One region of the Leeuwenhoekiella sp. W20_SRS_FM14 genome, then DNA from elsewhere that is predicted to be linked to it. Evidence: riboswitches for the same ligand, from Rfam matches in the RefSeq annotation. Region 1 holds a riboswitch; the other holds the start of a gene.
The links. Region 1 has a riboswitch for cobalamin ahead of ACEN25_RS05805 (TonB-dependent receptor plug domain-containing protein). Riboswitches for the same ligand answer to the same signal wherever they lie in the genome.
Positions count from the first base shown of each region.

Region 2: it holds a riboswitch for cobalamin, as region 1 does, so the genes downstream of both, ACEN25_RS05020 (hypothetical protein) here and ACEN25_RS05805 (TonB-dependent receptor plug domain-containing protein) in region 1, are expected to answer to the same signal.

Region 1 is NZ_JBGQOK010000002.1:520,307-524,403, forward strand. Features, by position in the region: gene ACEN25_RS05795 (iron chelate uptake ABC transporter family permease subunit) at 1-819, opposite strand, end outside; gene ACEN25_RS05800 (ABC transporter substrate-binding protein) at 812-1,954, opposite strand; cobalamin riboswitch at 2,054-2,334, shown strand; gene ACEN25_RS05805 (TonB-dependent receptor plug domain-containing protein) at 2,365-4,097, shown strand, end outside.
Region 2 is NZ_JBGQOK010000002.1:330,516-334,612, forward strand. Features, by position in the region: gene ACEN25_RS05005 (phosphatase PAP2 family protein) at 1-519, shown strand, start outside; gene ACEN25_RS05010 (NAD-dependent epimerase/dehydratase family protein) at 521-1,465, shown strand; gene ACEN25_RS05015 (hypothetical protein) at 1,471-1,740, shown strand; gene ACEN25_RS05020 (hypothetical protein) at 1,819-2,964, opposite strand; cobalamin riboswitch at 3,103-3,299, opposite strand; gene ACEN25_RS05025 (family 43 glycosylhydrolase) at 3,403-4,097, shown strand, end outside.

The sequences.
Region 1 (4,097 bases):
CGGTACCGCAAGTCCTACAAAAGCAATAGGTCCCAAAAATGCGGTTAGACTTCCTGCAAGAATACTGGTGGCTATTAAAATTATAAATCTGCTTTTTTGAAGAGAAACACCTATTGACTGTGCGTATAAATCTCCAAGTAATAGACTGTTGAGACTTTTACAAATGGTAAAGGCTAATACTATACTTATTGTGTAGCAAATAGTAAGTATGCCCAGAGCACTCCAGGAAATATCTCCGAGGCTTCCAAAAGACCAAAACATATACCGCTGTAATTCTTCAGCGGGACTAAAATAGGCTAGAATGCTTACGACGGCAGAGGTTAAACTTCCAAACATTAACCCTATAATAAGTAAGGCCATCGCGTCACGTACGCGGGAGGCTACGAGTAAAACAACACTCAACACGGCAAAACTGCCTATGCTTGCAGCAAGTATGGTACCCCAGCTTCCGGGAGCGATAATAGCCGAAAGTCCTAAAGCGCTTCCGCCTAGAATTAAAAAAGCAACGCCCAGACTTGCACCACTGCTTATTCCTAAAACAAATGGTCCTGCAAGCGGATTTTTAAATAGTGTTTGCATCATTAAACCGGCAATCGCCAGGCCGCTACCGGTTAAAATAGCTGCTATCGCTTTGGGAATTCGATAATCTATGATAATGTAGGTCCACGCACTTTTTACACGCTCGTCACCCAGAATTATCTTAAAAATCGCTTCTATAGGAATATGAACAGAGCCCAAAGCAATGTTGACCAGAAATAAAGCAAAAAGCAATAGTACCAGTAAACCGAATTTTGAGCTGTGGTTTTTAGGGCTAATCAAGAGGTTTAAAAAAATGAGGTTTATAATTTACAGTTAGTTCCGGGTGAAAAATAGCAACTAAATCTGCAAGTACCCAATCTGGTCTTGAAGGAGCCAGCTCGTAATAAAGCAGACCTCCTGTTGCACCTTTTGCACTTCCGAAGCCATAAATTTTATGATTTTTAAAGGCTTTAAATTGTTTATAAACAGCATTGCCGGCGCTCAGATCACTGTAGGTTTCAAAACTATTTGGTGAAATCCAGAAATCTGCATTCTGAGCGGTATTTAAAACTTCTTCTACGCTTAGGGCAGCGCTACCGGTACCTCTAGTTTCTTTATAGATATAATCTGCGTGCGCATCTGCAACAAGTTGAGCTGCCCAGCTATCTCCTTTAGGTAAATACCAGACATCTTTAAACATGGCTCCGCTTAAAACGGAGGGTTTTGATTTTGCCTGAGCAGCTTTTGTTTTTAGGTTACGATATTGACCTTCAATCCTATTAAAAATAGAATCTGCTTCTGCCTCTTTATCGTAAAGTGCTGCAAAAAATTTAATCCATTCTGCCTGTCCTAAAGGCGTGGTTTCTACCCAATCGCCATTATAAATAACTGGTATTCCTGCTCTTTTAATAGAACTCAACGCTTTGTTTTCACCATCAACACCAAAACTTACTAAAACATCAGGGTTAAGATTTATAGTACTTTCAGTATTAATAGATTCATTTTGCCCTAACTCTTTAATAGCGCCGTTTTTAATGTGTTTTCGTACTGTTTCCGAAGAAATATAATCCAGATTGGGAAATCCTTTTAACGTTTGTGTCACACCCAGTAACTCTAATGCCGGGATGTGTGTGGTTGAAGTTACCACGATCTTTTCTACGGGTATTTCTATCACCGCATCTGCTGTAATACTATCTGGTAATTGGATCCCTCGTTGAACCAAGGCGTAGTTAAATGTCTTATCACTATTAGGCCAGGCTTTAGAGACTGTGATAATTTTAAAAGTTTTGTAACGGATAATTTCAAAACCCTTAGCGTAACTAATCTTTTGCTCAATTCCTTCACGAAAATGCTTATCAACTTCTTTGTTCTCTTTTTTACAAGAGGATATAGAGCATGATAAACAAATAAATACGATAGGTAATAAACTGCGCATCAGAATTATATAGATTTAAAATTGATTTAGAATGTATTATTCAAAACCCAAAAGTAAGATTAATTAAAAAAAGCAAGGTAGCGTAACACATTTGATTAACTTCGCGCTTTAGTTTTTGGTGTCATTTTTTATTCTAAAAAATGACTTAAAAGGGAATCAGGTGATTTCACATACGAAGTAGAATGAGCTAATACGAAATTTAATGATTTTGTATTTTTTTCACTTCATAGTTCGAAAATTCCTGAGCTGTTCCCGCAACTGTAAGCTTAGTCCGCATTTGACGGATGGTAAAGATTGTTCTTAAATACCACTGCCTTTTTAGGTGGGAAGGTTAATCTTTATACGCAAGCCAGGAGACCTGCCAGAAATAACATTTAACAAATGACTTTCGGGATAGAGGTCTGGCGAATATGAAATATATATCTAATTACATCATCACCCTGGTAATGCTTACTGCATTATCCCTAAAAGCTCAGGAACGCCCGTTCACTGCCTTAGACTCTGTATATCTTACAGATAGTAAATTAAAAGAATTTTCTACAGGAAGAAATCTTACCGTTTTATCAGATACGATATTGCGTAAAAACAGGCCACTTCTCACCAATACGCTCAATTTTAACACGCCTATTTATTTTAAAGAAAATGGATTGGGAATGGTATCCTCACCCTCATTTAGAGGTACTACAGCTTCACAAACTGCTGTTTTATGGAATGGTATAAATATAAATTCTCAATTAAACGGCCAGCTAGATTTTAATACGGTTAATGCGGGCGCTTACAGCGAGATTGCTGTGCGTGGCGGTGGTAGTAGTGTTGTTTATGGTACCGGTGCAATAGGAGGTAGTGTACATTTGAATACGCGGTTAACCTATGAAGATCAACAAGCGCATAATCTTTTTCTGCAATACGGTAGTTATAACACCCAGGATGCCCGATACAATTTGAATCTGGGTACCAAAAAATGGAGTTTAAATCTAGCTCTAACCCATAACAGCAGCGATAATGATTATGAGCTTCCAAATAGAAGAAAAAATTTAAACGGAAATTTTGAAAACACAGCCTTAAATGTTGGACTCGGATTTAAAATCAATTCAAAAAATTCAATACGCATATTTAGTGAACTTTTTAACGGAGAACGACATTTTGCAATTACACGGGCTTCAGAAACTAAGACTAAATATCAGGATCTTAACAGTAAAAATTTACTCGAATGGGAACACAGCTTTGGTTCCTTTAAGGGTATAGCTCATGTGGCCTATCTTGAAGAGTTTTATAAATATTTTGCAAATATAGATAGTGAAGTTTATTCTTTCGGAAAGGCTAAAACGTTTATTACCAAGTATGATTTGAGCTATCAAATTTCAGACCGGCTCAAACTGAATTCCGTATTGACTAATACATCTACCAGCGGTTTTGGTTCTAGTTTTGGCGATAATGACCGTAATATTTTTGCTGCCGCATTGTTATTGAAGCATCAACTGGCAAACGATTTTAATTATGAATTAGGAATAAGGAAAGAGCAAACTGAGAATTATGATAGTCCGTTTTTATTTTCTTTTGGAGCAACAAAAGCCTTAAGTGATTTTTTCAGCTTAAACCTTAACGTATCAAGAAATTTTAGAATACCTACCTACAACGACTTGTACTGGGAAACCGGCGGCAACCTGGATTTACTCCCAGAGAAATCACTTCAAGGTCAGTTGGGTGCCGTTTTTAACTTCAATTCTATTCAGCTTAATCTAACGGGTTATTACAATTCTATCACAGATATGATTCGCTGGTTGCCGGGAGCGGGTGGTGTTTGGAGTCCAAGTAATGTAGACGAAGTGGAGATTTACGGTCTTGAATCTGGGTTAAGTTGGTCTAAAAATTTCAATAAAGAGCATCGTATCTCTTTAAATGCAACATACGCATACACAGTATCTGAAAATAAACAAACCGGGAACCAACTTATCTATGTGCCTTTTCATAAAGCTACAGGGACACTAGATTATGGTTATAAAAGGTTTAATGCATCATTGCAGTATCTGTATGTAGGCGAAGTCTTTACCCGTAGCGATAACAATAGCCGTTATAATCTGGATGCGTATAACGTGGGTAATTTTAGTCTGGGTTATAGCTTCGGAAAAGAAAAGAACTACGA
Region 2 (4,097 bases), 190 kb from region 1:
CTGGGAACAGAGACGTGGGATCCTTTCTGGCTTTTTATTACCAATAAATGGTGCAGCATACCGCTCTACGTTTTTTTACTGATTTTAATATATAAGAAATTTGGTGTTAAAGGGACGCTGTATACCCTGGTTACCGTAGCACTTCTGATAACTGCTACAGATCAGCTGGCAAATGTTTTTAAACACGGTTTTGAGCGTTTGCGACCCTGCCGGCAGGAAGGAGTAATGGAGCAGGCGCGTTTTATCGCAGTTAGATGTGGGAGTTTTGGATATTTTTCTGCACACGCAGCAAGCTCAATGGGTCTGGCCGTATTTGTAGGACTTTTATTAAAAGCACGTTACAAATGGGTGTTTCCCGTGTTGTTTGTTTGGGCCTTATTTATAGGGTATAGTCGTATTTATGTAGGTGTTCATTATCCCGGAGATGTTTTAACCGGTATGTTAATAGGTGGCTTGATAGGTTTAGTTATGTTCTATCTGCACCGTTTTGGCTTTGCCAGAATTTTTAAAGATAATTAGTATGAAAGCATTAGTAACCGGTGCAGCCGGTTTTATAGGTTCGCATTGTGCAGAGCGTTTAAAAGCGATGGATTTTGATGTAGTAGGAATAGATAATTTCTCGCCCTATTACAGTCCCGATCTTAAAAACAGAAATGCAAAAACACTAAAGAATGCAGGTATTCCTATTGAAATAGTTGATTTAAGAAAGCCTGAAGATTTTAAAAAATTAAACGCAGATTTTAATTATATCTTTCATTTTGCTGCTCAACCCGGTATTGCTGCGACTTCAACTTTTGAAGATTATTTGTTGAACAATCTGGTGGCGACAAAAAATCTAATGGATTTTGCTCTTACCTGCAAAGACTTAAAACTTTTTACTAATATTTCTACATCTTCAATTTATGGTCTAAGAGCAACCCTAACCGAAGATGCAGCACCAGAACCGGCCTCGCTTTACGGTGTTACAAAACTAGCGGCAGAACAACTGGTATTGTCAAAGGCCAGAGAAAATCAAATTAAGTCTTGTTCTTTACGATTGTTTTCGGTTTATGGGCCTCGAGAGCGTCCTGAGAAATTGTACACAAAGCTAATAGGTTGTGGTTTCTTTCATCAGGAATTTCCACTTTTTGAAGGTAGCGAGACTCACGTACGCAGTTTTACTTTTGTAGATGATATTATTGACGGTGTGGTAAGCGTTATTGGTAAAGAAGCGGTTGTAGACGGCGAAGTGATTAATCTGGGAACCGAGCAGGAGCACACCACTGGTGAGGGAATGGCAATCGTTGAAGAATTATTAGATACGCAGATACGTAAAGATATTGTAGGCAAACGGGGCGGAGATCAAATGTTTACTAAAGCAAATATTGATAAAGCCAGACGCTTGTTAAATTATAATCCTACTACGACTTTGAAAGATGGTTTAGCTAAGCAAATAGACTGGTATCGAAAAGAATTTGTAGCGTAAAAACTATGATGCTAACCGAAAAAGACAAAGCCTTTATCAAAATGTGGCGCGAAAAAAGAACTGCAAAATTTCAATTTTTTAGTGGAATTGTGCTGCAGATTGTTCTAATTGCCGTCACGTATAAGTTGGTTATTAATTATTTTTCCGGCGGAATATTTGATATTGAAGTATTTCTCAAATATGGTCTTTTTGGATTGATACTGGGAATTGTCGTGGCGTTCTTAAAATTCAGAACTAATGAAAAGCGCTATAAAAAGCTGAAACCAGGAGGTTAAACTCGCAAAAAAGGTAAAAATAAAACCACTGACTAAACGTGTACTCGAGTTACTACGTTGAGTCAGTGGTTTTTTTATTTATTCTAGCATAGAAAAGTCTGCGATACCGCGTATTTCGGTAGAGAGTTCACCTAAGGCACCTGCATTAACCTGAGCTCCCGTATAAATACGTATAAAGTCAATACCTCTTAGATTAACAGAATTTCCGTCTGCATCTATGGCCTGATCTATATCGAGAAGGTTTCCTTTATAAGTGGCATAATCTGCATCGTAATTATCTACATAACCCCATTCTAGCGCAGCAATATTTGTAAATCCGCTGTTAGATACTACAGGAAAGACACGAGTTCCTGTGTACGATACTTCTTCAAGTTCGGTGATAAAAAGGGGATAAAAGTTCTGGGGGTGATATGAGTTTACCACAACACTTCCTGCAGTATTGAGGCTATCTAACCACGGCACGTCTGCGTGCATTCCCGGGTTAGTATACGTTGTTGTGTAATTAGTAAGTGTTGCTGCATCGGCGTGAGCACTTCCGCGTAGCTCATAAAAGGTATCATCTGCGAGTCCGTTTCCATTAGTGTCAAAAGAAACCTGTACAATACCGGGTTCAGAAAGGCCATTAAATGCGTTACCATAAACCAGGAAATCTTTAGCGTCTGCTACATTTTCTATTGTATGATCAAAACCTACTAAAATAGAGCCTCCCCAGGCACCTAGTGAAATTGTATTTGTAGTGCTACCAACTAGTTTTTGGGCATCCTCGGGAGTACCAAAAGAACTATTAATAAATTGACCTGGAGCTGGGTTATATGCGAGTACTTGAGAAATTAACGAACTACTTTCAGAAGATTTAGGTCTGTAATACACATCATAAGGGTCGTTTACTTTAACCTGATAGGTGCGCGATATCGAATCAAGATTGGTCGTGGCTTTAAAGGTGAGTGCAAATGTTTTGGCCTGCTTAGGAATGTATTCTAAGTTTTGTAATATGCTTAGGACAGTATCTTCAGTAGTCCATTTGAATTGCACGTTTTCCGGAAGATTTAAAATTTCCTGATTCAGTTTAAGCGTGTCTCCTAAAAGGAGTTCAAGGTTGGTTTCATAGGTTGGTGTTGTAAATTCCATAGGGGTGAAAGCCGTGTCATCATCATTAGCACAGGATGCTAATAGCATAGTGATTCCTGCCAGAAAAAGTAGTTTGATTGTGTTTTTGTGTTGCATAATAAAGATATACTAATTAATAAAAGGTTACTTTTTTAGTAAATCGTACAACGGGAAATAGATATAGATAGAAGAAATACACCTTAAAATTAAGGCGCACAGAACAATCTACCCAAAGCAATAACTCCCGAAAGCTTTGATTTATAATAGATTGTGGCAGGTCTTCTGACTCATCCCTCGTTTTAACCCTTCCCATCATTGCGACAGTGGTTTTGTTAAACGATTATCCTGTACTACAGAATAGGATTTACAGCAGCGGGAACTGTTCAGGATTTACACCTGATTCCCTTTTAATACAGCATAAAAATGCTATAACCAAAAATCTGTACAACGTTAGTATATTTTAATAAGCTAACTCAATGTTTCTAGAATAAAAACAAAATATTTTATCTTAAATGTATATATTACATTTAAGTAAGTATTTATAGGTTCGTTATTATGAAGAAAAGGCTATTGTTAAGTTCTGCTATGTTTTTAGCGGTTTTGAGCTGTAAGCAGACAGATAAAGTAAAACAAACCAGTAATCAGGATAAATCTGAAGATTTAATAACTAACCCTATTGCTGAGGGCTACTACGCAGATCCTTCTATTGTTCAGGAAGCGGGTACATTTTATATTTATGCAACCAAAGACCCGTGGGGTAAAGAAGACCTCGCCGTTTTAGAGTCGACCGATTTTAAAAACTGGGAACAGAAAACCTTAAATTGGCCTACAAAAGAGGCGTGCACGAGCCCCACTTCAAACGGAAGTATGGTTTGGGCACCTTCCGTAATTAAAGCTAAAAACGGTAAGTTTTATATGTATGTGTCTGTAGGAAGTGAGGTCTGGGCAGGTGTTGCTGAATCTCCTTTAGGACCGTGGAAAAATGCCAAAGAAGATGAAAGTCCTTTAATAAAAGGAAATCTATTCCCCGAATATCATATGATAGACGCGGAAGCTTTTATAGATGATGACGGACAGGCCTATTTGTATTGGGGTTCTGGTTTGAACTGGGTTAACGGGCATTGTTTTGTTGTAAAACTGGGTGCAGATATGATCACCTTTGAAGGCGAAATTAAGGATGTTACGCCAGCCAATTATTTTGAAGCTCCTGTAATGGTTAAAAGAGATGGTGTGTATTACCTGATGTATTC